4 regions of the Phreatobacter sp. GW821-FHT04C01 genome follow, and region 3 is predicted to be linked to each of the others. Evidence: predicted binding sites of a transcription regulator. Region 3 holds the regulator's gene; each other region holds the start of a gene.
The links. The regulator LexA, encoded in region 3, represses DNA repair genes until DNA is damaged. The targets are predictions, from matches to a motif close to TGTTCNNNNTGTGTTCNG.
Positions count from the first base shown of each region.

Region 1: a site for LexA is predicted at 5,851-5,868, ahead of AC07WJ_RS25170 (ATP-dependent helicase). Genes of this name have one in related genera too.
Region 2: a site for LexA is predicted at 4,389-4,406, ahead of AC07WJ_RS11315 (ImuA family protein). Genes of this name have one in related genera too.
Region 4: a site for LexA is predicted at 4,977-4,994, ahead of dnaE (DNA polymerase III subunit alpha). Genes of this name have one in related genera too.

Region 1 is NZ_JBWKTP010000007.1:238,723-246,655, forward strand. Features, by position in the region: gene AC07WJ_RS25115 (autotransporter domain-containing protein) at 1-796, opposite strand, end outside; gene AC07WJ_RS25120 (dihydrofolate reductase family protein) at 1,064-1,594, opposite strand; gene AC07WJ_RS25125 (hypothetical protein) at 1,748-1,966, opposite strand; gene AC07WJ_RS25130 (hypothetical protein) at 1,994-2,521, shown strand; gene AC07WJ_RS25135 (DUF3309 family protein) at 2,545-2,709, opposite strand; gene AC07WJ_RS25140 (hypothetical protein) at 2,781-3,026, opposite strand; gene AC07WJ_RS25145 (DUF2188 domain-containing protein) at 3,148-3,408, shown strand; gene AC07WJ_RS25150 (hypothetical protein) at 3,408-3,611, shown strand; gene AC07WJ_RS25155 (diacylglycerol/lipid kinase family protein) at 3,700-4,629, shown strand; gene otsB (trehalose-phosphatase) at 4,626-5,411, opposite strand; gene AC07WJ_RS25165 (hypothetical protein) at 5,658-5,810, shown strand; gene AC07WJ_RS25170 (ATP-dependent helicase) at 5,912-7,933, shown strand, end outside.
Region 2 is NZ_JBWKTP010000002.1:907,237-915,169, reverse strand. Features, by position in the region: gene AC07WJ_RS11325 (error-prone DNA polymerase) at 1-2,136, opposite strand, end outside; gene AC07WJ_RS11320 (Y-family DNA polymerase) at 2,133-3,698, opposite strand; gene AC07WJ_RS11315 (ImuA family protein) at 3,580-4,383, opposite strand; gene dosP (oxygen-sensing cyclic-di-GMP phosphodiesterase DosP) at 4,708-7,284, shown strand; gene AC07WJ_RS11305 (class I SAM-dependent methyltransferase) at 7,317-7,933, opposite strand, start outside.
Region 3 is NZ_JBWKTP010000004.1:295,706-303,638, forward strand. Features, by position in the region: gene gltA (citrate synthase) at 1-133, opposite strand, end outside; gene gltX (glutamate--tRNA ligase) at 323-1,741, opposite strand; gene AC07WJ_RS17360 (ComEC/Rec2 family competence protein) at 1,895-4,162, shown strand; gene lexA (transcriptional repressor LexA) at 4,170-4,862, opposite strand; gene AC07WJ_RS17370 (beta strand repeat-containing protein) at 5,352-7,933, shown strand, end outside.
Region 4 is NZ_JBWKTP010000011.1:122,124-130,056, forward strand. Features, by position in the region: gene AC07WJ_RS31155 (VOC family protein) at 151-558, opposite strand; gene AC07WJ_RS31160 (nucleotidyltransferase domain-containing protein) at 617-1,198, opposite strand; gene dnaE (DNA polymerase III subunit alpha) at 1,269-4,703, opposite strand; gene AC07WJ_RS31170 (YbaY family lipoprotein) at 5,280-5,687, shown strand; gene AC07WJ_RS31175 (hypothetical protein) at 5,796-6,374, opposite strand; gene AC07WJ_RS31180 (helix-turn-helix domain-containing protein) at 6,636-7,601, shown strand; gene AC07WJ_RS31185 (ABC transporter ATP-binding protein) at 7,888-7,933, opposite strand, start outside.

The sequences.
Region 1 (7,933 bases), on a different contig from region 3:
CCCCGGCGGCCGGCCCGAAGGTGATCGTCTGGCCCGCCGCCGCCGAGACCGTGCCGGTCACGCCGGGATTGAACACGAGGCTGTTGGAGAAGGTCGCGGAGACGGTCGAACGCAGGCCGCCGCCGTTCAGGACGATCGTCGCGGCTCCCGCCGGTCCGCCGAGCGCGCCGGCATTGCCGACCTCGATGGTTCCGGCATCGATCTGAAACGAGGCGCCGAGGAAGGGGTTGGCCGCTGTCAGCGCCAGGGTTCCCGCGCCGGTCTTGACGAGGTCGCTGGCGAAGGGCGACGTGATTTCGCCGGCCTGGACCGCACGGCCCGAGCCGACGTCGAACGTGGCGGCTCCCCCGAAAACCAGCACGCCGACGGCATTGTTGATGGTGACGCCATCGCGATAACCGATCGTCGTGCCTGCGGCCAGCAGTTGGACGATGCTGTCGCTGAACGCCGCGTCATTGCCCGCGACCAAGGTTCCTTCGACGATATTGGTCTGGAATGTATAGGTATTGGCACCCGACAGCACCAACGTGCCCGCGCCGGTCTTGAAGAGAGCGTTGGGCCCGCCGGATATGACGCCTGATTGCTCGGCCGTGCCGGCGGCGATGATGAGGTTGGTGCCGGCGACCCCATCGACGACGATCGGCGCCGCGCTGACGTCGCCGTCGTTATAGGTGACCGGAACCTGGGCCCAGGTCGCCGTCGCCAGCGCCGATGAGGCGACCGTCGCGAGCAATGAATGGCGGATGGCGGTGCGGTTGCCGGCATGCCGCAGAATGCGATGCGCTGCCTGCCACATGTCGCGTCCCCCCAAGAGCGCCACAATGGGGGGATGACGTTAGGTCTGGTGCGAAATTGCAAGGAAAATGTAAGGTTCGGATGCGCTTTTCGCCGAAGCTGTGCTCGGGCGACAACAAGGGCGTGTGGCCGTCGGATCTTCGCCTCATGCTTGCTGCGATGCGTCACGCGAGGGTCATTCCAGATTTTACGACCGTCGGGATTGCAGGGCCCGGCGGTGGCGATCAAATCCGGCCGGCCCGCCAATCGCGGTGGTCGGCACAGCCGTTCAAGCAGGAACGTAGGTCAACCTGATCACGTCCTCGCCCATGAGATCGCTGGCCACGAGGCGAAGCCGTGGCCGTGGGCCGGCGAAGAACGGCTTGCCGCGACCAAGCACGACAGGATGGAGGTAGAGGCGATACTCGTCGATAAGGCCGAGCTCGGTCAGGCTTCGTGCCAGGTCCGGTCCGCCCACTTGGATTTCGCCAACGCGCTGGGCCTTGATCCCGCGTACCGCCGCCGCGAGGTCATCGTCCACGAGTGTCGCGTTCGGGCCGACCGACTTCAAGGAGCGCGACACGACCCATTTCGGCTGGCGGCGCCACGCAGTCGCGAAGTCGCGCCGCGCCGCGTCCCACTCGGGATGATCCTCGTCCCAATAACGCATGAGCCCGTACAGGTGGCGGCCGTACAGGCTGCCCGCCTGGTCGCGCGCCTGCTCGACGAAGTGGCGAAAAAGGCCCGGGCCCGGCGCAAACGCCATGTGATCGACGTAGCCGTCCAAGGACTGGTTCATTCCAAAGACGAGCTTCGCCATGATGCAAATCCTCCGCCTCGGCTTCTCTCGAGCATCTGAGCCAAGAGTACGGACCAAGAGTACAGAGAAGCGTGGTCAGAACAATCTGCCCGCCGGAACGAGCCCCGCACGGAGCTCCGGGCGGGGAGGCGAGCCAGGCGCCGGCCTGCCGGTCTAGCCGGCCTGGCTGTATCGCTTGTGCGGTTTCGGCGGCGGCCCCCGCACCAGGCCTTCGTCGTCGCGGTCCCGCTGATCGGCGAAAGTGCCGGCACCGACCATGTCGCCATGATTGCGGTCCTGGCCCTGGTTGCCGCGGGAGGTTCCGCCGGCCTTGTTGGGTTCGTCGCGGTTGACGTCGCGGCTCGATCCGCCGGGGTGTGGGCTATTGGCCATGGTGTCCTCCAATCGTCCGACCGCGCATTGACGCGCCGGCTGGGCTGGTCGCCCCGCCAGGGAACAACCAGCCATGGCCCGAGGTTGTTCCGGATCGCGTGTTTCGGCGAGGAACCGCACACCGAGTTGCGCGTTCCGAATACGGATCCCCGAGGAACTCCGATGCCCACCGACGAACCATGGATGCGCCCCTACGTCCTGTCGATTACCGGCCTGTTCCTGGAGGACGGTTTCGCGCGGCTCGCCGAGGCGCTCGGGCGGTTGGATAAAGGGGCCGGCGAGGCGGCGCTGGCGAGGTTCGAGGACATCATCCGTGCCCAGATCGCCGATATCGGCGAGCAGGATGACATTCCCCCGGCGGTGCTGGTCGACCTGCGCCGCAATATCGAAACGCGAATGGCGTCGGTGTTCGCCAAGGCGCGGCAGAGAATGACGGCTCCCGTCATCGATGCCGTGGTGAGCGCGAAAGGCCAGGCCGATGCGCAAGGCCTGGCGACGGCCAATCAGGCCGGCACCTTGGGCCGGCCGTCGATCGCGGGCAATCCGATATCGTGAGTGACGGCCGGCTGAGCGGCGGTCTAGACGCCGGCGCCAAGGCCGCCGAGGAGATAGATGATCAGCACGATGACGAGCACCGTGCCGAGGCCGCCGCCGAGGCCCGCCCGTCCATAGGCGCGATGCCCGAAATAACCTCCGCCTCCGAGCAGCAGGAGGATCAGGATGATCAGCAGCAAGGGTGACATGGCGAGGTCTCCGGGCAAGGGGCAATGTCCCGCGACGCGGCGGCGGGGACGATTTTGGCGCTGCGGCCGTGTCAGGCCTCGCGGCGCGGTTTCGAGGGGGCGCCCGACTTGGTTTCGGACGAGGTCGCCGACACCGGGTCGCTGGCCGGAAAGGTGTCCTTCAGGGCCTTGGTCAGATCGCGATCGGCTTCATGATCGTCATGTTTCGGCGGCATGACGGGGCCGGATCCGGCGATGGCTTCCTCGAATTCGCGCGTGCCTTCGGCCTGGATATCTTCGGCCTTGCGGTCGGCGAGGGATTTTCCGGAATGGGCCATGCTGTCCTCCTGTTGTCCCTCATCAACAGGGGGCGCGACGATCGGTTCCATGCGCCGGCCGCTTCGCCCGGGGAACTTCCGGGTGCCGGCGGGGTTTCTCGCAGGTCACAGGAGGGCGACCATGGCCGAGGTTCATTATGCGGTGATCCAGCATGACGGTGGTTGGGCCTATCGGCTCGGCGACGTCATTTCGGAAACTTTCGCGTCTCATGACGAGGCCGTCGTCGCGGCCGAAAGCGCGGCCGCCCGCCAGCGGACGCCGGGCGATGCCGTCGAGATCGAATATGAGGACGGCGACGGCCGCTGGCACCGGGAGCGCTCGGCCGGCGACGATCGGCCGGATGCCTCGGTCGACCCCGATCCGAGCCGGAGGAGGCGGTGATGGGCCAGCCGATCCCCAGGCAGAGCCCCGGTTTCGACGAGGACGATCCGGCCCGCCGGCGGCGCCCGCCGGACCAGGATCGCGCGCCGGTGATCGATCCGGCGCGCCATCCCGACCAGGACCCGGCCATCGATCGGCCGGCCGGCGACGTCGATGAGCCGCCCGGCGAACCGCGCGGGCGCAATGACCACGAGCCCGATTGATCGCGCCGGCGACTGGGATCTGCGGTGTCCGGCGTCGGCGGACCGGGCGGGGTCGGGACCGTCTCGAGGGGGACAATTGACCGAGAGCATGGCATTTGGAATGGCGGCGGGCGCCTCGGTGGCGATCCTGGCCAACCGCAGTTCGGGACTGACGTCGCGCACCGGACAGGCCGTCGATGTCGCGGTGTCGACGCTGGCGGCGCATGGCCTCTATCCCAGGGTGTTCATGGCGAAACATGGCCGGCTCGGCGAGGCGCTGGCGGCCTGCCGGCGCGACGATCCGGATCTCGTCGTGGTCATCGGCGGCGACGGGACCATCCTCGCCGCCGCGGAGGCGTTCCTGGAGACCGGCACACCGCTGGCGATCGTGCCGCTCGGCACGGTCAATCAACTCGCGCGCGACCTCGCGATCCCGCTCGATCCGGAACTGGCCATGGCGGCGCTTGCCGGCGGCACGCTGCAAAGCATCGATGTCGGCCGGGTCAATGGACGGGCGTTCCTGTGCACCTGCGTCGTCGGGCCGCTCGCGCGTCTGCAGCGCTATCGCGAACAGGCGCGCGGCCGGCTTCCGGCGACGCTTCTGGCGATCGCGACGACGCTGATGAAGGCGTTCAGCCTCAGGCCGATGCGCCTGGTTCTCGGCGACGGCGCCCGAACCTGGCGGGAGGACAGCCGTGGCGTCATCGTCTCGGTCAATCCGTTCCTGACCCAGCCGTCGCGCATCCCCAAGCGCGGCCGGCTGGATGGCGGCCGGCTCGCGGTCTATGCGGCGCGCGACAATGGCCGGCTGACGCTGATGAAGATGGCCGCGGCCATTCTCGCCGGGCGGGCGGGCGACAATGCCGGCATCGTCTACCATGAGGCGCCGGCCATCACGATCGCCGCGCGGCGCAGGCGGGTCACCGTGCTGAACGACGGCGAGGTCCGTCTGCTGGCGACGCCGCTGCGTTTCGACCTGAGGCCGCGTGCCTTGCGCCTCCTGGTGCCTGCCTGTGCGAGCGCCGGCCCCGAAACCTAGCGCGGGCTGCCATTGGCGATGCGCGACAGCCAGGCCCGAACCTCCGCGGGTTGCTGGAACGCCGCGTCGGCATGACGGAAATGCTCGCCGGCGACCTTCAGGCCGAAACCGCCGGCGGCCTCCGCCACCGTGAAGGCGTCCTCGTCGGCGCGGTCGTCGCCGATCATGATCGGGATGCGATCGGCGAAGGGTGTCCGTCGCATGATTTCCCTGAGCGCCGTTGCCTTCGACGTGCCGTTGGGGATCACCTCGATCACGGCGCGGCCTTCCTTCAGGTGATGATCGAGATTGAGCTCGACCAGGAGGTGGGCCAGCGCATTGAGCAGCGCCGGCCCGGCCTCCGGCGCCTGCCGGAAGTGAACGGCCAGGATAGGCCCCTTATATTCGAGCCGGACACCGGGATGGCTCGCCGCGAGCGCCACCGCGCGTGCCAGCAGGGCCGGCGCTATGGCTGGCGGCAGCGGCTCGACCGGCCCGCTGGTGGCGAAGCTGAACTCCAGGCCATGGAGCCCCGAGCCGGCGAGCCGCGCCGGGGCGATCATCCGCGCGATATCGGCCAGGTGCCGGCCCGTCACCACGGCGACCGCGCCGCCGAGACGCCGCTGCAGGCGCGTGAGATCGGGTGTCAGGGTCGGCGGCAGGACGACCTCTTCCGGCGTGTTGGCGATATCCACCAGGGTGCCGTCGAAATCGAAATAGACGGCGTATTGGTCCGGCCGCAGGCAGATCTGCGGCGCCAGCAGGTCCGGCAGCGTTCGGGATATCGCGGCATCGCTCATCATGCGGCCTGTTTGAATGACATGCGGTGGGTGCGGGCAGGGCAGGGACGCAGGTCGTGGGACATGGGTGCGGAACGCCAGCCCATCGGCGAGGTTCCGGCGCGCATTCTAGCGCATGGCGGCCAACCGTCGAGGAACTGATGGGCAGGGGTCCCCCGGCGGGCGACCGCCGGTGCCGGATCGTTTCGGCGCACGGGGGAACCGGCGCGCCGGCCGGCCGTTGATTGAGGGAGACCAGAGGAGGCGACGATGATGCACCCGAAGGAACCGGGCGGTTGGCAGGATGCCCAGGCGCCGCGGACGCCGGCCGATGGCAAGCCTGGCCAACAGACCCAGGGCGATGGTCGCCAGAAGGAGCCGCCGGGCGGCCAGAAGCGCGGTGAGGCCGGACAGCAGCGCTGATGCGGCCGGCCGCGGCAGCCGGGTACAACCAGCCGGCGATTGGAACAAAACAGGAAACGTGTCATCCACGGGGCTGATGCCACCGAGGGAATGATTCGGCCTTGTCCGCTGCCGCCAGCTATCTGACCAAGCTGAACCCCGAACAGCGGCGGGCGGTGGAACATGGCGTGGGTGCGGCCGGTGGCGGCGGGCCGCTCCTGGTGATAGCCGGCGCCGGCTCCGGCAAGACCAATACGCTGGCGCACCGGGTCGCTCATCTCATCGTCGCCGGCGCCGATCCGCGCCGCATCATGCTGCTGACCTTTTCGCGCCGGGCCGCCGCCGAGATGACCCGCCGGGTCGAGCGGATCGCGGCCGAGGCGCTGGGCGCCAAGGCCGGCGTGATGACCGATGCCTTGAGCTGGGCCGGCACGTTTCACGGGGTCGGCGCGCGCATCCTGCGCGATTATGCCGGCGAGATCGGGCTCGATCCCGGCTTCACCATTCACGACCGGGAAGATTCGGCCGATCTTCTCAACCTCTGCCGGCACGAGCTCGGTTTCTCCAAGACCGAGACGCGGTTTCCGACCAAGGGCACCTGCCTTGCCATCTATTCGCGCGCGGTGAATGCCGAGATGGCGCTGGAGGAGGTGCTGCGCCTGGCCTTCCCCTGGTGCATTGCCTGGACCGCCGAGCTGAAGCAGCTGTTCGCCGCCTATGTCGAGGCCAAGCAACGCCAGAGCGTGCTCGATTATGACGATCTCTTGCTCTACTGGGCACAAATGGTCGCCGAGCCGGTGCTGGCCGAGGATCTCGCCGCGCGTTTCGACAACATCCTGGTCGACGAATACCAGGACACCAACCGGCTTCAATCGTCGATCCTGGTCGCCCTCAAGCCGCGTGGCACCGGCCTCACCGTCGTCGGTGACGATGCCCAGTCGATCTATTCGTTCCGCGCCGCGACCGTGCGCAACATTCTCGACTTTCCCGGCCAGTTCGACCCGCCGGCCGCCATCGTCACGCTCGACCGCAATTACCGCTCGACCCAGCCGATCCTGCAGGCCGCCAACGCGGTCATCGGCGAGGCCACCGAACGTTTCACCAAGAACCTCTGGACCGAGCGCGTCTCCAGCGTCCGTCCGGGGCTGATCACGGTGAGGGACGAGATCGACCAGGCGCGCTACGTCGCCGACCGGATCCTGGAAAATCGTGAGGCCGGCACGGCGCTGAAGGCCCAGGCGGTGCTGTTCCGGACCTCCCACCACGGCGGTCCGCTGGAGGTCGAGCTCGTCCGGCGCAATATTCCGTTCGTCAAGTTCGGCGGTCTCAAGTTCCTCGACAGCGCCCATGTCAAGGATCTCCTGGCGCTGCTCCGGCTGGTGCAGAACCCGCGCGACCGGGTCGCCGGCTTCCGCGTGCTGCAGCTCATTCCCGGCATCGGGGCGGGCTCGGCCGCACGCCTGCTCGACCGGATGGCCGCGGCCGAAGACCCGATCGGCTCGCTTGCCCAAGCGCCGCCGCCGCCGCGGGCCGCGGCCGACTGGCCCGCCTTCGTCGATCTCATCGGCGGCCTGCGATCCGGCCGGGCCGGCTGGCCGGCTGAATTCGGCCAGGCGCGGCTCTGGTACGAACCGCATCTGGAGCGCATGCACGAGGACGCCAGCGTGCGCCGCGCCGATCTGCTGCAACTGGAGCAGATCGCCGGTGGTTATGCCTCGCGCGAGCGGTTCCTGACCGAACTCACCCTCGATCCGCCCGACGCCACCAGCGACCAGGCCGGCGTGCCGCTGCTCGATGAAGACTATCTGATCCTGTCGACCATCCATTCGGCCAAGGGCCAGGAATGGAAATCGGTCTTCGTGCTCAATGCGGTCGACGGCTGCATCCCCTCCGACCTCGGCGCCGGCACGAGTTCGGAGATCGAGGAGGAACGGCGGCTGCTCTACGTCGCGATGACGCGCGCCAAGGACGACCTGCATCTGATGGTGCCGCAGCGCTTCTTCACCCACCAGCAATCCTCCGGTGGCGACCGGCATGTCTACGCCCAGCGCACGCGGTTCATCCCGCCGGCGCTTCTGGCGCTGTTCCAGCACGCCACCTGGCCGATGGCGCAGGATTATGCGGGGACGCGGCGGGCCGCCGCG
Region 2 (7,933 bases), on a different contig from region 3:
CACCATGCGCCCGACCATCATCTCCTCGAAATTCTGGATCGTGCCGGCATTGCGGAAGGTCGCCATGGCCTTGCGCAGGCCATTGGCTTCGTCGTCGGTGAATTTCGCCGCCACCATGGCAAGCTTCATGGCCTGTTCCTGGAACAACGGCACCCCAAGCGTCTTTTCCAGCACTCCCCTCAATTCATTGGCCAGCCCGTGGAGGGGTGACGGCGAAGGGTAGTCCACTTTCTCGACGCCGCTCCGCCGGCGCAAATAGGGATGCACCATGTCGCCCTGGATCGGCCCGGGCCGGACGATCGCCACCTGAATGACCAGGTCATAGAGATTTTTGGGTCTGAGCCGCGGCAGCATGTTGATCTGCGCCCGGCTTTCCACCTGGAACACACCGATGGAATCACCCTTCTGCAGCATGGCGTAGACCTCACCGTCATCCTGCTCGACATCGGCGAGGCCGAGATCCTTCTTCTCGTGTTCCCGCAGGAGGTCGAAGGCCTTGCGGATGCAAGTGAGCATGCCGAGCGCCAGCACATCGACCTTCATCAGTCGCAATTCGTCGATATCGTCCTTGTCCCATTCGATGAAAGTGCGATCGGCCATGGCGGCATTGCCGATCGGTACCATTTCGTCGAGCCGCCCACACGCCAGCACGAAGCCGCCGACATGCTGGGAGAGATGGCGCGGAAAACCGAGCAGGCGCACCGCCAGGTCGACCGCCCGGCGCACGGTGGCGTTCGCGGGATCGAGGCCCGCCTGGCGGATCTGCTCGTCGCTGATGCCCTCGCCCCAACTGCCCCAGATCATGCCGGCAAGGCGCGCCGTGATGTCCTCGGTCAACCCCATGGCCTTGCCGACATCCCGGATGGCGCTGCGCGGCCGATAGCTGATGACGGTCGCGGCAATGCCGGCGCGGTCGCGGCCATAACGCTCGTAAATATGCTGGATCACCTCCTCGCGGCGCTCATGCTCGAAGTCGACATCGATATCAGGTGGTTCACCGCGATTGCTCGAAAGGAACCGGGCGAACAGGAGGTCGTGTTCATTGGGGTCGACGGCGGTGATACCGAGCACGTAGCAGACCGCTGAATTGGCCGCCGAGCCCCGGCCCTGACAGAGGATGCCCTTGTCCTCGGCAACCCGGACGATGTCGTGAATCGTCAGGAAATAGCGGGCGTAATCAAGCTCCTGGATAAGCTGCAGCTCCTGCTTCACCAGGCCTATGACCTTATCCGGAACCCCCTCGGGATAACGGATCTTGGACCGCCGCCAGGTCAGCTCCTCCAGCCAACCCTGCGCGGTCCAGCCCGGAGGCACCGGTTCATCGGGATATTCATATTTGAGCTGCTTGAGCGAAAATGCGACGCGGCCGAGCAGGTGCTGGGTCTCGTCGATCGCCTCCGGGCAATCGCGGAACAGCCGCGCCATTTCGCGCGGCTCCTTCAGGTGCCGGTCGGCATTGACCTCGAGCATGCGGCCGGCGGCCTCGATGGTCGTGCCTTCGCGGATGCAGGACATGACGTCCTGCAGGTCGCGCTGCTCGGGCGCGTGGTAAAGCACGTCATTGACCGCGATGAGGGCGACGCCGGCGGCGTCTCCGATCCGGAACAGGCGGGCAAGCCGGCGCCGGTCGTCGCCGCGCCGGTGCATGGCGGCGCCAAGCCAGACCGCTCCGGCGGCCGCCTCGGCGACCCGCGCCAGCACCGCCGGCAGGCCGTCGAGGCTGCGTTCCGGCATGACGATCAGCAACAGCCCGCGGGGATCGGCCAGGAGGTCGTCGAGGACAAGGATGCATTCGCCCTTCTTGGCCTTGCGATTGCCGAGGGTGAGCAGCCGGCAGAGCCGGCCCCAGCCATCCCGGTCGGCGGGATAGGCAATGATGTCGGGCGAGCCGTCGGCGAAGACCAGCCTGGCCCCGACCGCCAGCTTGAAACCGGCCAGAGCCGCCTCGCCCATGGCCTCTTTCACCTTATTGAGCGCCGCATAGGCCCGGACCACGCCGGCGACCGTGTTGCGATCGGCAATACCGATGCCGTTATGGCCGAGCGCGATCGCCTTCAGGACCAGGTCCTGGGCCTGCGAGGCGCCGCGCAGGAAGGAGAAATTGGTCGCGGTCGCGAGCTCGGCGTAAGCGGTCATGCGAACAGCCCGTGCAGGAACCAGCGCGGCCCGGCCGCGCCGCCATAAAAGCCGCTGCGGAACAGCCAGAAACGCCGGCCGTCGCTATCCTCGACCCGGTAATAATCGCGCGCCGGCCGGTCGGCCTGCCGCCACCATTCCGCGGCGATCCGCTCCGGCCCCTCGGCGCGGGTGACGTCATGCCGGCAGCGCCGCCACAGAAAGCTCATGGGCGGTCCGTCCGGCACCTCGGCGATGGCCTCGATCGGCTGCGGCGGGTCGAACACGTGCAAGGGCCGCGCCGGCGGCTCGTCCGCTTCGGCCTGGCGCCAGGCCGCCTCTTCGGCCGCCGCGCCGAGCGCCGGGACGAGATGGGCCGCGCGGTCGGGATCATGGCTGTCGCGCGCCGCGAAGCGCAGCACCCGGTCGGCGCCGAAACGGGCGACCAGCCGGTCGATGAGCTCGGCCATCTCGTCGTCCTCGACCGCATGGCCGTCGAGGCTGGTCTGGGCCACCGCGAAGGGCTCGGTCGCCGGCACCGACAGGCGGATCAGGTCGAAACCGAAACCCGGATCGATCGGATCGGCCAGCGCCTCCAGCCGCTCGGCGAACAGCCGCATCACCGATCTGGGGTCGCGGGTCGGCCGACCGGTCTCCACCGCGATGCGCCGGACCGCGCCGTCGGCCCGGAAGAAGCTCGCCTCGAAGGCGCGCCCGCCCTCGCCGCGCTGTTCCAGCAGCGCGCCGGCCTTGGCCATCAGCAAGGCGAGCGTGCCCTGGATATCCTCGGCGCGTGCGATCGGTTCGGCGAAGCGCCGCTCGACGATGCAGGCCGGCACCGGCCGGCGCGGCGTGATGCGGATATCCTCCAGCCCCAGCACCCGGTTGAGCTCAGCCGCCAGGACCGCGCCGAAACGGGCGGCGAGCGGGGCCGAGGGCCGTGCCGCAAGATCGCCAATGGTCTTGAGCCCGGCCCGCGACAGGGCCGAGATCGTCTCGGCGGGCAGGCCGAGAGCCGCGACCGGCAGCGCTTCGACCGCCGCCGCCTCGCCGCCGGGCGCGACGATGGCCAGCCGGCCGAAGCGGGCGAGCGCCCGCGCCGCCTCGGGCGTGCCGGCGATCGAGGCCCGCGCCTGGACCGCGATGCCGGCGAGCCGGCGACCGAGATCGGTCCTGAGCGCCGCCTCGCCGCCGAACAGATGCGCACAGCCGGTGACGTCGAGCGTCAGCCCGTCGGGCGGATCGAAGGCGACCAGTGGCGTGTAGCGGTCACAGGCCTCGCCGAGCCGCGCCATGAAGGCCGCATCGGCGGCCGGATCGCTCTCGATCGCCAGGATGTCGGGCACGCGGGCCCGTGCATCGGCGAGCGTCAGGCCGGGTGTCAGCCCGAGTGCCTGCGCCCGCCGGTCGACCGCGGCCAGCCGCAGCGCGCCCCTGACCTTCTCGGTGAACACCAGCGGCCGGTCAACCGGCGCGCCGGAGGGGTTGAACCTCCGCCACCGGTCGGCTGGCAGGAACGGCAGCCAGACGGCCAGGTAGCGGCGCTGCGATGGACCAGTCTCCACTCCTGAAATGACCGACATCACGATCCCACTCCACACGCCATTGCCGGGGGGACACGCCGGCACGGTGACGCAACAAACGGATGGCGAAGGCCGGCAGGCCCGGCGCATTGGCTTCAAGCGGCCTGGAAGGCGCGGCGCGCACCGACCAGCGGGTCGAGGCCGCGCTCGGCACGGGCGATGCGGCGACCCGCACCATCAAGGTGGTCACCCGCGAGGCCGCCGCGGTCAGCGACAGGCGGCGCGTGGTGCTGAGGTCGAACACTTTCGCGTCGCCCCAGGGCTCGATCAGCACCGCGCCGAGCGCCGCGCAGCGCGTCGCCTCCCCGCCCGCCTTGAGCACATCGGCGGCATCCCTGGCCTTGACCAGGATGAGCTGGCCCGGATCGAGGCCGAGCTCGGCGAGACCGCTGGCATCGAGCCGGCCCGCTTCCAGATCGGCGAAGTCCTGGCGCACCCAGACGATCCTGCCGCCATCGGCGGCCCTGAGCGCCAGCGCCAGCGCGAAGCCTGACGCCGCCGTCGCATCCACCGCGGCTTGCGCGAACACCTCGTGCACCGCCGCCCGCTCGAGCCCGCCGCCCAGCGGCTCATCCACCGCCGGTAGGCCCAAGGCAAAAAGATCGGACGCGCCGAGACAGGCCGGCCGCTCCAGAGCCGCCAGCTTCAACCTCAGCGCGCGGACGGTTTCCGGAGCCGCGCTCATATGCATGTTCCTATTTCGTTCTCATCAAACAACGCCGGCGCGACAGAGTCAAGGCCGGCGGAAACCATCCGATTGAAAGCAGAAAGCCCGCCCTGACGCGCAGGCCCGGCCTTGGCCGAGCGGCGCAGCGGTAGAGGCAGCGCAAGGGTGAGCAAAAACGCTTACTATGGTTACCTAAGGTAAAAAAGATACTTGACAGCTCTCAGATAAAGCGTCCGCGAGCATGATGGAATATTTACACTTTTGGCGGTTACTGGGCACCATCGCTCAATTCAGCGCAGTGCCGCGACGCGGCGGCGGTGCGAAAATTCTCCAGGTCTTGCAATGCGCGGCAGCCAGATAGCAGAAAGTTCCGGCGCTATTCTCATCCCTGTCCTGGAACAGGCGATCGACGCCGTCGTCATCATCGACGAGCTCAACAACGTCATCTTCTTCAACACGGCGGCGGAAAAGCTCTGGGGCTACAGCCGCGCGGAAGTCCTCGGCAAGAATGTCCGGCTGCTGGTGCCCCAGGCCATGCGCCCCGCCCATGACAGCCAGATCAACCGCAACCGCGCCGGCGGCGCCGACACGCTGGTCGGCAAATCCGTCGAGGTGCCGATCGCCAGGAAGGACGGCACGGCGGCCTGGGGATCGCTGTCATTGTCCAGGATCCGGGCCGACGGCAAGATGCTCTTCTCGGCCTTCATCAAGGATGTCACCGAAGAGGTGAAACGGCGCGAGGAACTCTACCTCCTGTCGCTGGTCGCCGACGAGACCGACCGCGCGGTGATCATCACCGACAGCCGGCGCCGGATCGTCTATTGCAACCGCGCCTTCACCGACATGTTCGGCTATGAGCGTTCGGAAGTGATGGGCCAGTCGCCGACCGCGCTGCTGCGCGGCCAGCACACCGACCCGCGCTCGCTGGCGCGCCTGAACGAACTCGCCAGCCGCGAACGCGGGCTGCATGAGGAAGTGCTCGGCTACACCAAGTCGGGCAAGGAAATCTGGCTCTCGGCCACCATCAACCCGATCTTCGATCCGGCCGGCCGGTTCCAGCACGCGGTTTCGGTGATCGCCAACATCACCGAGACCAAGCAGACCCAGGTGCTGCAACAGCATGTCCTGGAGGCCCTGGCCAATGATCGCCCGCTGATCGAGGTCGCCGACCTGATCTGCCGGCAGGTCGAGGCGATCACCCCCGGCGTCGCCTGTTCGATCCTCACCATCGACCCGAACGGGCTGATGCATCCGCTGGCGGCGCCGAGCCTGCCGGACCATTACTCCCAGGCGCTCGATGGCCTGAAGATCGGCCCGGACGTCGGCTCCTGCGGCACCGCCGCCTATCTCGGCGCGCCCGTCCTGGTCGACGATATCGAGACCAGCCCCTTGTGGCAGCCCTACAAGTCGCTGCCGCTGCCGCTTGGCCTGCTCGCCTGCTGGTCGAGCCCGATCAAGCTGAAGGACGGCCGCGTCGCCGGCACATTCGCCTTCTATTTCCGCGAGAAGCGTGGCCCGAGCGCCTGGCACGAACGCCTGGTCGAGGCCTGCGTGCATCTCTGCGCGCTGGCGATCGAGCGCCACGACGCCAAGGCCCATATCGACCAGCTGGCCTATTACGACACGCTGACCGGCCTGCCGAACCGCCTGCTGCTCGGCGACAAGATCGACCAGTCGATCGCCGCCGCCGCCGCGGGCCAAAAGGAAGTGGCCCTGCTGTTTCTCGACATCGACAATTTCAAGGACGTCAACGACACGCTCGGCCACTCCGCCGGCGACACGCTGCTGATCGAGATCGGCCGGCGCCTGCAGGGCCAGCTGCGGGCCGGCGATATCGTCAGCCGGCTGGGCGGCGACGAATTCGTCGTCATGCTGTTCGACTGCGGCGTCGAGCACGCGGCAAGCGTCGCCGGCCGGATCCTCGAGGCGCTCGCCGCGCCGATCCTGGTCGACGCCATGGCGCTGCCGGTCTCGGCCAGCATCGGCATCAGCCTCTATCCGGGTGACGGGCCCAACAAGGAGGCCCTGCTCAAACATGCCGACACCGCCATGTATGAAGCCAAGGCCGCGGGCCGCGGCACCCATCGCTTCTTCAGCCAGGACATGAACCTGATCGCCCAGGAGCGCCTGATCCTCGGCGCCGCGCTGAGCGACGCCCTGTGCCATGGCATGCTGCAGCTGCATTATCAGCCGCAGATCCGCTCCGAGGACGATGGCCTGCACGGCGTCGAGGCGCTCGCCCGCTGGCACCATCCGGTCCACGGCCAGGTGCCGCCGGCCAAGTTCATCGCGATCGCCGAGGAATGCGGGCTGGTCGAGGCGATCGGCGAATGGGCGCTGGGCGAGGCTTGCCGCCAGATGGCCGAATGGCGCCGCCGTGGCATCGCCATCCCCATCGTCTCGGTCAACCTGTCGCCGCTGCATTTCCGCAACAACCGCCTGCCCCAGCTCATTGCCGGCGCCCTCGAGCGCCACGGCCTCGCGCCCGGCGCACTGACGCTGGAGATCACCGAAAGTGTCATGATGGACGACTGTCCGGAAACCGCGGCGACGGTCCAGGCCGTGCACGCGCTCGGCGTTCGCCTGTCGCTCGACGATTTCGGCATCGGCTATTCCAGCCTGTCCTCCATCACCCGCCTGCCGATCGAGGAATTGAAGATCGACCGCAGTTTCATGCGTGACCTGGAGACCGACCAGAATGCCCGCGCCGTGGCGTCCGCGGTCATCCGCATCGGCCACAGCCTGGCGCTCAACGTGGTTGCCGAAGGCGTCGAGACCGATGCCCAGCGGCGCTTCCTGCAAGCTTTGCGCTGCCATGTCCTGCAGGGCTTCCTGTTCGCGCCGGCCCTGCCCGCGAGCGAACTGGAGAGCTGGCTCGGCCGCCGCGAACGGCTGCGGTCACACGCGCGGGTGGCCTGAACCGCAGCGCGCCCACCGCGCTTCCACCTGGATCAAGTCGGCCGCGTGGCCGCCAGCAAGAGGAAGGGTGGGCGGCGGCACTCCAGTTGCAGCGCCGGCCGGGAGGCCAGGGCAGCGGCCGTCGGCGCGGGCTCACCCAGATGGGCGATCCGGAAGCCGCTCGCGATCAGCCCGTTGACGTAGCTCTCGACCGTGCGGTGATACTTGATCACCCCATCGACGAACCAGCGCGTATCCCGCCTCCCCTCGTCCCGATAGCGGTCCACCGGCCAGTGCAGGGCATGGCCGCCGTCGTCGCGCACCCAGCCCACCGGGTTCGCCGTGCACAGCGGATGTTCCACCGAGAAGATGAAGTGGCCCGCCGGCTTCATCGCATCGAAGACCCGGCCGAGCACGGCTGGATAATCGGCGACGTAGTGCAGCGCCAGCGACGATATCACGAGATCGAATGCCGGCCCGTCGGCCGCATAGTCCTCGATCGCGGCGCGCCGATAGGTGATGGCGGCGTCGTCGGTGAGGCTGGCGGCCTCGTCGAGCATGTGCTGCGAGATATCGACGGCGGTGACGTGGGCGGCGCCTTGCGCCCGGGCGAAACGGGCAAAGTCGCCGAAACCACAGCCGAGGTCGAGAATATGAAGCCCCTTCAGGG
Region 3 (7,933 bases):
AGGTGAACATGCCGGTCTGGGCGTAAAGCTTGGCGATATCGACCGTCGAAGGGCCGATCGTCCCGTCCGAAACCGGGAACTGCACCGTCTTGTCGCCGTAGGTCAAAGTGGCCGACTTAGAGTTGGCGGACATTGGCAACCTCTTGAATTTCCACAATGAATATCGTGTGCACGTGCGAAATGACCAAGTCCGGCCAGCCGACGGGCCATGACCGTTCGGATAGCCCGTTTTTGGGGGCCGGGCAAGCGCCGGGCCCGCGCGTGGCAACTACCTACGACACAGGTATGAGATCAACACTTGGAGAGCCCGGCGCGGCGCCGATCAGCCGGTTGCCTGATCGGCGATGCGGGCCAGGCTTTCGTCGCGGCCGAGCACGGCGAGCACGTCGAAAATGCCCGGTGACGTGGTGCGTCCGGTCAGCGCCACCCGCAGGGGCTGGGCCAATGCACCGAGCTTGATGCCCTTGGCTTCGACCTCGGCGCGCACCGCCGCATCGGCGGCCTCGGCCGACCATTCCGGCAGGGCCGAAAGCCGCTGGTGGATGGCGGCCAGATGGGCGCGCGCCTCGCCGGTCAGCAGGGTTGCGGCCTTGGCTTCGATCGGCAGCGGTCGCTTGACGGTGATGAAGGCGGCGCCGTCGATCAGTTCGAGCACGGTCTTGGCGCGCTCCTTCAGGCCGGGCATGGCCTTCAGCAACTGGGCGCGCACGGCCGGCGTCAGGCTCGCGGCGATCGCGGCCCCTTGCGGAATGTGCGGCAGGATGTCGTCGATCGCCTGGATCAGCCTGCTGTCGTCGGCATTGCGGATATAGTGGCCGTTGGTCGCCTCGAGCTTGGCAAAATCGAAGCGCGCCGCCGAGCGGCCGACCGAGCCGAGGTCGAAAGCCTCGATCATCTCTTCGGTCGAAAAGATCTCCTGGTCGCCATGGCTCCAGCCGAGCCGCACCAGGTAGTTGCGCAGGGCTTCGGGCAGATAGCCGAGGGCGCGATAGGCGTCGACGCCGAGCGCGCCGTGGCGCTTCGACAGCTTGGCGCCGTCCGGCCCGTGGATCAGCGGGATATGGGCCATGGCCGGCACGGTCCAGCCGAGCGCCTCGTAGATCTGGGTCTGGCGGGCCGCATTGGTCAGGTGGTCGACGCCACGGATGATATGGGTGATGTCCATGTCATGGTCGTCGACGACCACCGCATGCATATAGGTCGGCGTGCCGTCGGAGCGCAGCAGCACGAGATCGTCGAGATCCTTGTTGGGGATCACCACGCGGCCCTGGACCAGGTCATTGACGACGGTCTCGCCGTCCTGGCGGGCCCGGAGCCGGATCACCGGCTTGACGCCGGCCGGGGCCTCGGCGGGATCGCGATCGCGCCAGCGGCCGTCATAACGCGGCGGCCGGCCCTCCTTCATGGCGAGCTCGCGCATGGCGTCGAGCTCTTCCGGCGTCGCGTAGCAATAATAGGCCTTGCCGGCGGCCAGCAGTTCACGCGCGACCGCGGCGTGGCGATCGGCGCGGGCGAACTGATAGATCGTCTGGCCGTCCCCTTCCAGGCCGAGCCAGGCGAGGCCGTCCAGGATCGCGCCGATGGCCTCCTGGGTCGACCGCTGGCGGTCGGTATCCTCGATGCGCAGCAGCATCTTGCCGCCGGTCTTCTTGGCATAAAGCCAATTGAACAGCGCGGTGCGGGCGCCGCCAATGTGCAGGAAGCCGGTCGGGGAGGGAGCGAAGCGGGTGACGACCGTCATGATTCATCCGAAGACGACAGAGTGCGCGGGAGCGCGATAGTCTTACTATCGCGAGGGGCGTGCCTGTAGCACGCCCGGCACGGTTTGGGGAACCGCGATTGCCTGCCCTTTGTGGCGGAGCGAAGGCGGCGAAGGACCTGTTGGGGGGCGAACGTGAGGGCGCGCGCGCAAGCCATTGCCGCAGCCATCGGGCAGGGGGCCCGGCCGGCCATGTCGGGCGGCCTGCGCGGCCTGTTCGACGACTGCCTGGAACGGGCGGCCGAGTGGTTCGCGCTCGAGCAGGAACGCGGCCGCGCCTTCCTGTTCCTGCCGGTCGCCTATGGCGCCGGGATCCTGCTCTATTTCTCCACCGCCGACGAGCCGAGCCTGTGGGCGCCCTTTGTCGTGGCCGGGCTTCTGGGCGTTCTGGCCTACCGGATCCGGGACCGCCGGCTCGCCTTTCTCGCGGCCGTCGCGCTGGCGGCGGTCGCCGCGGGTTTTGCCGCCGCGACCTTGCGCACCGCCATCGCCGGTCATCCCGTGCTCGCCGCCGAGACCGGCGCGGTGACCATTACGGGCTGGGTCGAAGTTTTCGAGCGGCGCGAGAATGGCGACCGGCTGACCCTGCGTGTCGTCAAGGCCGAGCCGGCGCTGGCCCAGCCGCCGGAGCGGGTACGCGTCACCAGCCGGCGCGCCACGGGCGCGCAGACGGGGGCCGCCCTGAGCCTCATGGTCCGGCTTCGGCCGCCGGCCGATCCGCCCGGGCCCGGTCTCTACGATTTCGGCCGCGACGCCTTCTTCAACGGCATCGGCGCCAGCGGTTTCGTCATCGGGCAGGTCCGGCGGGTCGAGCTCGGCGAAGCGCCGCTCGGCGTCCGGCTCCGAACCCAGCTCGACCGGGTCCGCACGACCATCAGCGAGCGCATCCGCGCCGCCATTCCCGGCCATGCCGGCGCGGTCGCCGACGCCCTGGTCACCGGCAAGCGCGACGGCATTCCCGAGGGGCTGAACGATGCCATGCGAGCGGCCGGCACCTATCACATCCTGTCGATCTCGGGCTTCCACATGGCGCTGGTCGCGGCGCTGGTCTTCGTCGCGGTGCGCGGCTCCCTGGCCCTGGTCCCGTCGCTCGCCCTGAACCGCCCGGTGAAGGCCTGGGCGGCCTTCATCGCACTTGTCGTTTCGACCGCCTATCTGGTCATCTCCGGCGGCGAGGTCGCCACCCAGCGCTCCTGGATCATGATCGCGGTGGTGCTGATCGGCGTCATGCTCGGGCGCGGCGCGCTGACGCTGCGAACCCTGGCGCTGGCCGCGCTGCTGGTGCTGACGCTCGCGCCGGAAAGCCTGCTCGGCCCGAGTTTCCAGATGTCGTTCGCGGCGACCCTCGCGCTGGTCTCCGGTTATGCCATGCTCCGGCCCTGGGCCGAACACCATGCCGGCGACCGGCGCGGCCTCGGCCGAGGCCTGCTGGCGCTCAGCAACGGCGTCGCCGGCCTCGCCATGAGCTCCTTCGTCGCCTCGCTCGCCACCACGCCCTACGCGGCCTACCACTTCAACCAGATCCAGCTCTACGGCGTGCCCGGCAATCTGCTGGGCGCGCCGATCGTCGAATTCGTCACCATGCCGCTGGAGATCCTGGCCCTGCTGCTCTGGCCGCTCGGCCTCGACCGGCCGGTCTGGGTGCTGGTCGGCTGGAGCGTCGACCTGTTCGTCAGGGTGGCCGAATGGGTCGCATCCTGGCCGGGCGGCAAGCTCGAAGTGCCGACCTTCGGCCCGCTGCCGCTCGGGCTCCTGTCGATGGGGCTGATCTGTCTCGCCATGCTGTCGACGCCGCTGAGGCTGATCGGCATTCCCCTCGCGGCCCTCGGGCTTGCCATCGCGCCGCTCAGGGAGCGGCCGCTGATCGCCGTGGATGCCGAAGGTCTGACGGTTGCCGTGCGCGCCGGCGACGGGCGCTATCGCGCGCTGTCGCCGCGTGCCAACCGTTTCACCCTGCAGCGCTGGCTGGCGGCCGATGCCGACCCGCGGCTGGCCTCCGACCAGACGCTCATCGCCGGCGTGCTCTGCGACGCGGTGGGATGCGCCATGGCGCTGCCGCAGGGCGGGCGGATCGCCTATGCGCGCGACCCGGAGGCGCTCGCCGATGATTGCCGCGAAGCGCGCATCGTGGTGACCCGTTTCAGCGTGCCGGCGGATTGCCGGGCAACGGTCCTCGACCTGCGCGGCCTGCCATGGACCGGCGCCGTCGCCTTGTTTGTAGCCGGCGAAGGTTATCGGGTCGAGACCGGCCGCGATCCGGCGAGCCGGAGGCCATGGTTTCGTCCGCGCCCAGCCGGGCAGGCGATTGCCCTGATCAGGCCGGCCGGGGCTGCCGCCGTGGCCAGGCCGGTTCAGCCGGCGTCCGAGACCGAGGCTCCGGACGAGCCGGATCCGGACCGGTGACATCGGCTCAGTAGCGTCGGATCAGGCCGACGAGCTTGCCTTGGATCCGCACCCGGTCAGGGCCGAGAACGCGGGTTTCATAGGCTGGATTGGCGGCCTCCAGCGCGATCGACGTGCCGCGCTTGCGCAGGCGCTTCAAGGTCGCCTCCTCGTCGTCGATCAGGGCAACGACGATATCGCCGGTCTCGGCGGAATCGGTCTTGCGGACCAGCGCCAGGTCGCCTTCGAGGATGCCGGCCTCGATCATCGAATCGCCGCGCACCTCGAGTGCGTAATGTTCGCCGCGCGTGAGCATTTCCGGCGGCACCGAAATGGTGTTGATGCGGTTCTCGATCGCTTCGCGCGGCACGCCCGCGGCGATCCGGCCCATGACCGGCACCGAGACCGGCATGACCGCGTCGTCTTCGGTGGCGGGGGGCCGTGCGCGGCCGAGCGAACCTTCGATGACGCTGGGGGCGAAGCGCTGCCGGGCCGGGCCGGCCGATTGCTCGGGCTGCTTGATGACCTCGAGCGCGCGGGCGCGGTTCGGCAGGCGGCGGATGAAGCCGCGTTCTTCCAGCGCCGTGATCAGCCGGTGAATGCCGGATTTGGACTTCAGGTCCAGCGCTTCCTTCATCTCGTCGAACGAGGGCGGCACGCCACTTTCCTTCAGCCGTTCCTGGATGAAGCGGAGAAGTTCGTGTTGCTTGCGTGTCAGCATCGGGTGCTCGTCCCCTGGATGTGATCGGCCCGACTCGCTCGAACAGATCATGAACAGTCCCTATCTGTTCTTTATGTGTTCCGCAAGCGTTGATATTTCGTGAAGTATTCGGGATCGGCGCGCGACGGCTGGCGATGCCCGGCCGGTCGCGTCCGGTTGCATGGGCGGCAATGTGCGCCGGGCAGGCCGCTTCCAGATGAACGATTCAGAGCGTTTCGCGCAACCCGATGAAGTCGCGAGCGATTTTCCCGAAGCTCTGCGCTGGATGAGAAGACAGTGTCCCGCCAACCATGTCATGTCTCGGCTCAATCGGGGTGCAAAACCCGCAAGGACGAGGTGGGGCAGTCGGGAATGAATGCGCGGCGGAATGGGACCGGGCTCGATGCCGCGTTTCCGGCGGGGATCTCTGCGTCCAGGATGGTGCGGCCGGCTTCGGGCGGTCGTGCGTGGCTGCGCCATTCGGTCTCCGTCGCGGCGCTCTGTGCCGCCATGGTGCCGCTTGCGGGCGGCGCGGGACGCGGCCAGACCTTGCCGACCGGTGGCAGCGTCGCCACCGGTTCGGCCACGATAGCGCCGGCCGGCAGCGGCACCCTGACCATCAACCAGACCTCGCAGCGCGCCGTCATCAACTGGAATTCGTTCTCGGTCGGCCAGGGTGGAACGGTGTCGTTCCAGCAGCCGAACAGCACATCGGCGACATTGAACCGGGTCACCGGCGCGACCTCCTCGACGATCGCCGGCCAGGTGCAGGCGAACGGACAGGTCTACCTGGTCAATCCGAACGGCATCCTGATCACGCCGAGCGGCTCGGTCGACACGGCCGGCTTCACCGCCTCGTCGCTCGATACGGGCAATGACGACTTCATGGCCGGCCGCGGTCGCTATGTCGGCAATGGCCGCTCCGCCGATGTCACCAACCAGGGCCGGATTCGTGTCCGGGGCGGCGGCGACGCGGTGCTGATCGGCGGGCGCGTCACCAATGAGGGCACGATCAGTGCCAATGGCGGCCGGGTTGGCCTCGGCTCGGGCGAACGGATCTCGGTCGATGTCGAGGGCGACGGCTTCCTGACGGTCGCGGTGCCGACAGCCGATACCGACCGGACGCGCGCGCTGATCCGCCAGACCGGCCGGATCAATGCGGCCGGCGGCCGGGTCGAAGCGCGTGCGGCGACCAGTGCGGACGTTGCCCGCGCGGCGATCCAGCTCGGCGGCACGATCGAGGCCGGCGGCGTGGCGCAGACCAGTTCGGGGGTCCGGTTCGGCGATCAGGCCGCCGCGCCGGCGCCGGGCAGGACCGGCCACGCGGCATCGCATGGCGCGGTCGGCGGTTCCGGGCGACCGGCGCGGGCGTCCAACGGCATGGACAGGCGCTCCGGTCAAAGGCCCGCGGTGACGCGGCCGGCGGGCACGGTGGTGGTCGATGGCGGCGCCGGCGGCCGGGTGTCGGTCACGGGCAAGGTCAATGTCTCCAGCCCGACGCAGGTGGGCGGGGCGATCACCATCACCGGCCGGGCGATCGATCTTTCCGGGGCGCGGCTCGATGCCTCCGGCGCGACCGGCGGCGGCCAGGTCCGCATTGGCGGCGACTATCAGGGCAGCGGGCCGCTGCAGCGCGCCGAGACCGTCTCGGTGGATGCGGCGACGGTGATCCGCGCCGACGCCACCACGCGCGGCGACGGCGGCCGGGTGATCATCTGGTCGGACCAGCAGACGCGTTTTGCCGGCACGATTTCCGCACAGGGCGGCGGGCAGGGCGGTGATGGCGGTTTCGCCGAGGTGTCCGGCAAGGCGACCTTGTCCTTCACGGGGCTCGCCGATCTGCGCGCCGCGCATGGCCGTTTCGGCACGCTGCTGCTCGATCCCTATAACGTCACCATCTCGAACGATCCGGATGCCAACCAGTCCGGCTTCACCGCCACCGGCGACAACAGCGTCATCAATGCCGGGACGCTGCAGAACCAGTTGGCCCTTTCCAATGTCACGATATCCACGGGATCGGGGGGCTCGCAGGCCGGCGACATCACCATCGCCGCCCCGCTGGTCTGGTCGTCGGGATCGATCCTGACGCTGAGCGCCTATCATTCGATCGCGGTCAACGCGAACCTCTTCATCACCGGCGCAGGCGGCCTGGCCTTCAACACCAACCAGGGTGGGTCCGGCGGCACGCTGTCCTTCGCCTTCGGCGCCGGCACGAACTATATCGGCACGCCGCATACCGGCCAGTCGCTGTCGATCAACGGGCAGAGCTACACGCTCATCTATGACGTCAACGAGTTGCAGGCGATCAATTCCAACCTGAACGGCCGCTACGCGCTGGCGCGCCCGATCGACGGCGGACCGACGGCGAGCTGGAACGGCGGCCTCGGCCTGGTCGCGCTCGGCATGGACAGCAATTCGAACATCCAGAACGGCGGCAACGGCTTCAACGGCACGTTCGAGGGGCTCGGCAACGTCATCTACAATCTGAACGTCCGGCAGATCCCGACCAATTATGTCGGCCTGTTCGGCTTTATCGGGACGTCGGGCGTCGTCAGCAATGTCGGCCTGCGCAATGTCACCATCAGCGGGCAGGACAACACTGGCGCCATCGCCGGCGTCAACCGCGGCACCATCACGCGGGCCTGGGCCGACGGCAAGGTCGACGGAACGTTCAACACCGGCGGCCTCGTCGGCTACAATCTGGGCACGATCAGCCAGTCGTTCTCCAATGCGGGCGTCACCGCGCGGGATCGCAACAATATCGGCGGCCTCGTGGGCCGGAACGACGGCACGCTCAGCCAGGTCTATGCGACGGGCGGGGTGATCGGCGGCGACGTCATCGGCGCCCTCGTCGGGTTGAACGGCGCCACCGGCACGATCAACATGGCCTTTGCCACGGGCGCCGTCGGCTCCACACCCGGCGCAGCCTCGCTCGGCGGCCTGATCGGCTCCAATGCCAGCGCGACCGTCACCAACGCCTTCTTCGTCACCGAGACCACCGGCCGCGGCGCGGCGGTCGGGGCAGGGACCGCCATTGTCGAGATCAGGCTTTCGCTCTCGGACTTCCTGAACGGCGGGCCGCGAACCGGCTT
Region 4 (7,933 bases), on a different contig from region 3:
CTCTTCGTCATGGCCGGTCTTGGGCCGGCCATCCACGCATGACCTTGACCACGGAAGACGTGGATGGCCGTGACCAGCCCGGCCATGACGACGCGCAAAGCGGCGAGCCAGCGATGGTATCGATGCCTGGGCCGCGTCCGATCTCGCCGCCTATGCCGGCGGCCCCCAGGTGATCGTCACGGCATCCGACGAGCGGTCGGCCGGGCCGTGATGGACCGCCTCGATATTGTTGCCGTCCGGATCGAGCAGGAAAGCGGCATAATAGCCCGGATGGTAGGACCGCTCGCCCGGACCGCCATTGTCGGCGCCGCCGGCCGCCAGGCCCGCCTCGTACCAACGGTCGACAGTCGCGCGATCAGGCGCCTGAAACGCCAGATGGATGCGGCTCGCCTGTTCACCGACATCGACCCACAGCTCGTCGGCATAAAAATGCTTGCCGCCATCGGTGACCCGAATGCCCAGAACATCGAGCACGGCGGTGTAGAAGCGCTTGCTGGCCGCCAGGTCGCGCGTCCGCAAATGCACGTGGTCGATCAATCGCCCGCGTTTCAGCTCCATGACTCTGCCTCCGTCGTCTTGCCTTGGAACCGCTTGCGCGCGCTTCCGTTCCGCCATGTCAGTCTTCGTCCGGCCGGATCGTCCCGTCGTCAACGGCCTTCAACCAGCCATTCTCCACCCCATGGGCTCGCCTGAGAGCCTCGCCGAGCCAGATCCGTTGCGATCTGTCCAGCAGCGGCAGCGCTGCCGCGAAATCGAGGTCGTCCTTGGGCCGGGGCGCTTTCGCCTTGTAGAAGAGCTGAATCTCGGGAACCAGAAAGGGGATCCCCTGCCGATCGCGCAGGCCGAGCGTCGCGAGCGGCCTGGTGACCTCGTGGCAGCGCCGCGAGCGCCAGTGACGATGGTCGCCCTCGTCCAGCATGAGCTGCAAATGCCACGGCCCGTCGCGGTTCTCGCGGCACCAGATGTCGCAGACGCCGGGCGGCAATATCTCGTCCCCCCGCCAGGGCCGGAGCCGGCCCGGCGGATCCGCTGCCCAGCAATCCCAGCCGGCGAGCATCGCGCCGGCCGCCGGTAGATCCGGCCGCAGCAGAAGCACATCGATATCGGCATGCGGGCGCAACGCCCGGCCGACGAAATGCTCGATCGCGTAGCCGCCGGCGATCCACCACGGGAACCCGGCTCGGGCAAACACGGCCATGATGGCTCGCGGCGTCAGCGGATGCCAGGGGCGCTGTGCCTCACCGATCACGGCAGCGCTGCCCCTGCCCTCACATTTCCATCACCGCCTGGACACCCGCGACCGCCTTGATCGCGCCGGCGATCTGCGGCGACACCGCGAAGCGGCCGGGCAGCTTGACCTCGACCTCGCTCTGCGCGTCAGGCAGCCGGAACACCAGGCTGACCTCGCCGTCGCCCTTGGCGACCAGCCGCTTGGCGATGCTCTCGATCGCGCTCTGCTCCTCGACGAAGACGCGAAAACCCTTCTGCACGCGAATGGCGGCCGCCTCCAGCGGCTCCACCGTCAACAGGCGTACGCGCACCTCTTCGCCCTGCAGTTCGGCGCCGACCGACATCAGAATCGCCTGGCCTGGCTCCAGCAGGTCGCGATAGAGCGCCAGGCCTTCCGAGAACAGCACCGCCTCGTAATGGCCCGAGGGATCCGACAGGGTGACGATGCCCATCTTGTTGCCGGTCTTGGTGCGCCGCTCCTGGCGTGCCGTCACCACCCCGGCGAGCCGGCCGGCGCTGGCGCCGCCACGCACGCTGCGGGCGAAATCGGCGAAGGGCTCGATGCGCAGGCGCTTCAGCGACGCCTGATAGTCGTCGAGCGGATGGCCCGAAAGGAAGAAGCCGATGGCCTTGTATTCCTCGTCGAGCCGACGCGCCGGCAGCCAGGGCTCGACGTCGGGCAAGCGGATCGCCGAGGCGCCGCCGGCGCCGAACAGCTCGTCCTGACCGATCGCCCGCCCCTCGGATGTGCGCTGCGCCTCGGCCAGCACCTGCTCGACGGCGGCGACCGCGCGCGCCCGGTTCGGCTCCAGCGCGTCGAAGGCGCCGGCCGCCGCGAGATTTTCCAAGGTCTTGCGGTTCAGGGTCTTCGGATTGATGCGCTGGGCGAAATCGGTGAGGTCGCGGAACGGCTGGTCGCCGCGCGCCTGGACGATCGCCTCCACCGCCTGGGCGCCCACCCCCTTCACCGCGGCGAGCGCATAGAGGATCTTGCCGTCGGCGACATCGAAATGCACGCCCGAGCGGTTGACGCAGGGCGGCTCCAGCGTGATCGCCAGCCGGATCGTCTCCCGGCGGAATTCCGACAGCTTGTCGGTATTGGACAATTCCAGCGTCATCGACGCCGCCATGAACTCGACCGGATAATTCGCCTTCAACCAGGCCGTGTGATAGGAGACCAGCGCATAGGCCGCCGCATGGCTCTTGTTGAAGCCGTAGTCGGCGAATTTCGCCAGCAGGTCGAAGATCTCGTCGGCCTTGGCCTTGGCCATGCCGCGCTCGGTGCAGCCGGAGACGAAGCGCTCGCGCTGCTTGTCCATCTCGGCCTTAATCTTTTTGCCCATGGCGCGCCTGAGCAGATCCGCCTCGCCGAGCGAATAGCCCGACAGGATCTGCGCCGCCTGCATCACCTGTTCCTGGTAGACGATGATGCCGTGGGTTTCGGCCAGCACCTGCTCCATCAGCGGGTGCGGATATTCCGCCTTTTCCAGGCCGTGCTTACGCGCGCAATAGACGGGAATATTGGCCATCGGGCCCGGCCGGTACAGCGCCACCAGCGCGATGATGTCCTCGAAGCGGCTCGCCTTCATCTCGACCAGGGCCTTGCGCATGCCCATGCTTTCCACCTGGAATACGCCGACCGTCTCGCCGCGCGCCATCATCTCGTAGCTCTTGGCGTCGTCGAGCGGGATGGCGGCGAGATCGACGGCGATGCCGCGCAGCTTGATCAGGTCGACCGCCTTCTGCAGCACCGTCAGCGTCTTCAGGCCGAGGAAGTCGAACTTCACCAGGCCGGCCTGTTCCACCCATTTCATATTGTACTGGGTGACCGGCATATCGGTCTTCGGGTCTCGGTAGAGCGGCACCAGCTCGACCAGCGGCCGGTCGCCGATGACCAGGCCCGCCGCGTGGGTCGAGGCGTGGCGGTTGAGGCCCTCCAGCTTGATCGCGATGTCGAACAGCTGCTTGACCATGGGCTCTTCGTCGCCGGCGGCCTGCAGCTTCGGCTCGCCCTCGATCGCCTTGTCCAGCGTGATCGGGGCCGCCGGATTCTGCGGCACCAGCTTGCACAGCTTGTCGACCTGGCCATAAGGCAATTGCAGCACCCGGCCGACGTCGCGCAGCACGCCGCGCGCCTGCAGCGTACCGAAGGTGATGATCTGCGCGACCTGGCTGCGGCCGTAGCGCTCCTGGACGTAGCGGATCACCTCGTCGCGCCGGTCCTGGCAGAAGTCGATGTCGAAATCCGGCATCGACACGCGTTCCGGATTGAGGAAGCGCTCGAACAGCAGCTTGAAGCGCAAGGGGTCGAGATCGGTAATGGTCAAGGCATAGGCGACCAGCGAACCGGCGCCCGAACCGCGGCCCGGACCGACGGGAATGTCGCGCTGCTTGGCCCATTTGATGAAGTCGGACACGATCAGGAAGTAGCCGGGGAACTTCATCCCCTCGATGATCGACAGCTCGAACTCGAGCCTGTCCTGGTAATCCTTGACGGTCAGGCCTTCGGCCGGACCATGGGCGGCGAGCCGGCGCTCCAGCCCTTCGCGCGACTGGCGATTGAGCTCGGTCACCTCGTCGACCGGTTCGCCGCCGGCGACCAGCGAGAAGCGCGGCAGGATCGGCTTACGGGTGCGGACGCGGTAGTGGCAGCGCCGGGCGATCTCCACCGTGCTGTCGATCGCCTCGGGCAGATCGGCGAACAGCTTGACCATCTCCGCCTGGGTCTTGAAGCGGTGCTCGGGCGTCAATTGCTTGCGTTCGGGGTCGGCGACCACCCGGCCGCCGGCGATGCAGCCGAGCGCGTCATGGCTCTCATAATCGGTCGTGCTGCCGAAATAGCACTGGTTGGTGGCGACCAGCGGCAGGCCGCGGGCATAGGCCTCGGCGATCAGGGCCGGTTCGACCGCCCGCTCCTCGTCGAGCCCGTGGCGCTGCAACTCGACATAGAGCGCATCGCCATAGATCGCGGTCAGCCGGTCGAGCCGGCTCCGGGCGAGATCGCTCTGGTTATCGCGGAAGGCCATGTCGACCGGGCCGCCGGGGCCGCCGGTCAAGGCGATCAGGCCGCCGGCATGGCGCTGCAACACGGCCAGGCCGACGCTCGGGTCGCCGGGATCGCTGCTCTCCATGAAGGCCGCGGAGGTCAGCGCCATCAGGTTGCGATAGCCCTCCTCGTTCATGGCGAGCAGCGCGATGCGCGGCTTGATGCCGCCCAGGTTGGGGCGGCGCGGATCGACCTCGCGGTCGGCGAAATCGACCCCCAGGGTCAACCCGCCGATGGCCTGGATGCCGGCACCGGCGAGCTTTTCGGAAAGCTCCAGCGCCGCGAACAGATTGTTGGTATCGGTCACCGCCAGGGCCGGCATGCGGTCGGCCGCGGCGAGTTTGGCGAGCTTGGCGATGCCGAGCGCGCCTTCGAGCAGCGAGAAGGATGAGTGGACGCGCAGATGCACGAAGCACGATGAAGCCACGGCCGCCGCCTCCTCTGTCGGGTGAGTCTCGTTCGCCACCAGCTTTGCCCCGCGCCGCGGCGGCGATCAATCGCCGCTGACGCGAGGCTCCCCGCACTTCACAAGCCTCTTGCGCGACGCGCTCCGGTACAGGCTGACTTACAGCCCCTGGATCGCCTGCGCCCAGACCGCGACCATGCCGGTGAACAGTCCGAGCGCCGCAAGCGCCGCCATGTCCTCGATGAATGTCCGCACCATCAGTGCCTCCTTGGTCATCCGTTGACCCGAGGATGATGTTCTCAATTTGTTCCAACGGCAAGCACCGAGAACAAACAAGCAACATGAATGGTGAACAAAAGCTTCCACGGCAACCGGGACCATGCCCGAGCGACGTTGCGGTCCGGCGCCTCAGCGGTCGCCGCGCGCGCGCCTTGATCCGGCCCGGGCCATGGTCCGATCGTCCCGGCCTGTACTTGCCCACATCCTCGCCGCATGATCGCCCGAACCGGCCGGCATGGGATGCCGCGAGGCTCGCATCATCACCGGATGTGGTGAAGACCGGCGGATCCGGATCCTTGGGCCGATAAGGAGACTGCGATGAGGTGGAATGGCGCTGCAGCCGTCGCCGTGGTTCTGGCGGCCGGCCTGTTCGGCGGCTCGCCGGCTTTGGCCGCCTGCCGCTTCGACACCACCGTGGTGGTGCAAGGACCGCCGGCGGCCCGCATGCCCGCGGGTTCGCGGTTGCACCTGACCATCTTCGACGGCAATCTCGCGGATGCGCCGATGTCGATGACCGCCGTCGCCGCGGTCAGCAGGCCGGTCACCGGCCGGCGGTTTCCCATCGTCGTACCGATCCGGGTCAGGAGCGACAAGCGCTGCCCGATCCAGCCGTCACTGTCGGCCCAGGTCAAGGTCGGCGACCGGCTGGTGTTCTTCAACGACACGCGCACCGAGGTCCGGCCCGGCGGGCGCAGCCCGGTCCAGCTCAAGCCCCTCGCCTACTGACGCCGCGCGGCCCGCAAGGCCTGTTCCGCCAAGGGGATAGACGGCCCGGCTGAATCAAGATCGCAGCCGCGGCGCCGGGCGGCCGCCAGGATCCGGGCAGGCCGGGCATCACCGTTCGGCGCGGCGATAGGTGCCGCTCATCTGGCCCTCGGGATCGACCAGCCGCAGCGCCTGCCGGCCGGGCATGCCGGGATCGGCGACGAACTGCCAGTTGAGCGCGCGCGGCGCCAGGTCGCGGGCCTCCAGGCTCCAGGTCCCGGAGAGATCCGGCCGGCAGCCGTTCGACGACTTGTAGGTGCCGTTCCGCGTCAGGAAGACCAGCGTCGCCTCCCTGACCTTGATCGTGCCGAGCTTGAGCGTCAGCGTCTGGATCTGGCCGCAGCCCTCCACATGCGACGTCTCGAACAGCGCATGTTCGGCCTGTCCGTCGGCCTTGACGGTGAAGGACATGCTGCCGCCGCTGCCGGGCGCGCAATGCCCGAGCGGGTTGCAGTAATTGCCGCTCGCCACGCTGAAGGCCCAGGTGCCGACGAGATCGGCCGGAACGCCCCGCTCGGCGACCGGCACGACCGGCGCAAGCTGAACCGCCTCGGCCTTGTCCGGCAGTCCGCCGACCGAGACGAGCCCGATCATCGACGCCTTGGCCAGCGCCGCCAGCGGGTGCCGCCAGAGCACATCCATCCCCATCCATTGTTCCCCAGTCACCACGGCCTCACTTCCGCCGATGCGCCACCGGCCTTCCCGAGCGCGCCTGCCGGCGGCACATCGCGGAGATCGGCGCGCCATTGTTGCAATGACGACACGGCCCGTGTGCCAAAGGCTCATCGGGCTGAAATGCGCCCGGGCTTCGATACGGTCCGCTTGGCGCTGATCGGGGAGCACCCTAAATGGGGCTGGCCAGCCGGACTTGGGCGCAGCGGAACATCGATACGGACAGGACGGCCCTGCATGGACGAATGTGCATCCTTCGGATTTTCGAGCCGCGACATCCCGGCCGCCGAGCGTGTCGACGTCCTGCGCGAGGTTTATGGCCGCGCCATCCTGCGGGTCGAGATCGAGCCCCTGGACGACGGTCCGTTCGACGTCGAGATGCAATTGCGCACCATGCCGGATCTGAGCCTCGCGACCGGCACCGCCGCACGGCAATGCTGCGCGCATCCGACGAAACTGGCCGACAGCGACGACCTGATCTGGCTGGCCGCCCTGTCGGGCGGCGGGGTCATGCGCCACCGCGGCCGGGAGGTCGAGATCAGCGGTGGCGACGCGATCATGACGACCAGCGCCGAGGCCGGCAGCTTCACCTACCGGTCCGACCTGCGCTTCATGAGCCTGCGCGTGCCCAAGCGTGTGCTGGCCCCGATGGTCGGCGACCTCTCCGGCGTGCTCATGCGCACCTTGCCGCGCGATCTCGAGGCGCAGCGCCTGCTCACCGGCTATCTCGGCATGCTGCTCGCCATGAACGGGCCGCCGGCCGCCGGCCTGCGTCAGCCGGTGGTGAGCCACGTCCACGATCTCCTGGCGCTCACGCTTGGCGCCAACAGGGACGCCGCCGAGACGGCGCGTGCGGGAGGGCTCAGTGCCGCCCGGCTCGATGCCATCAAGCGCGACGTCACCAGGCGCCTGGGCGAGCCCGGCCTGACCGCCGAGACCATTGCCGCCGATCACGGCATTTCCGAACGCTATTTGCGCAAGCTGTTCGCGACGGATGACAGCTCGTTCTCGCATTTCCTGCTGGCCCAGCGCCTGGTGCGCGCCCGCCAGCTGTTGACCGATCCGCGCGTCGCCGGCCGGCCGATCGGCATGATCGCCTATGACGTCGGTTTCGGCGATCTCTCCTATTTCAACCGCTGCTTCCGCCGCCGCTTCGGCGCGACGCCCTCGGATGTCCGCAAGGGCGCGCATTCAGGCGATTGAGGCGAGGCTTTCCACCGCGCATGGCCGGGCTCGTCACGGCCCACCTACGTCCTCGCCGAGAAGGAATTCGTGGATGGCCGGCACGAGGCCGGCCATGACGAATGGGCGGTGCGATCGGACGCGGGTCTAACAGTGGCACCGGTCGAGGCATCACAGACGACCGATTGATCGCGCTTCGCTTTTCGCTTCGTCTTGGCCGGGCTTGTCCCGGCCATCCACGAATTCCGCTACCAAAACCAGCCAGACGGCAACGCCATTCACGCCTTTGGCGCCAGATGCGCGCTGCCTAAAGCTCCACCACCAGGCCGTCGCGAATGGTCACCCGCCGGTCC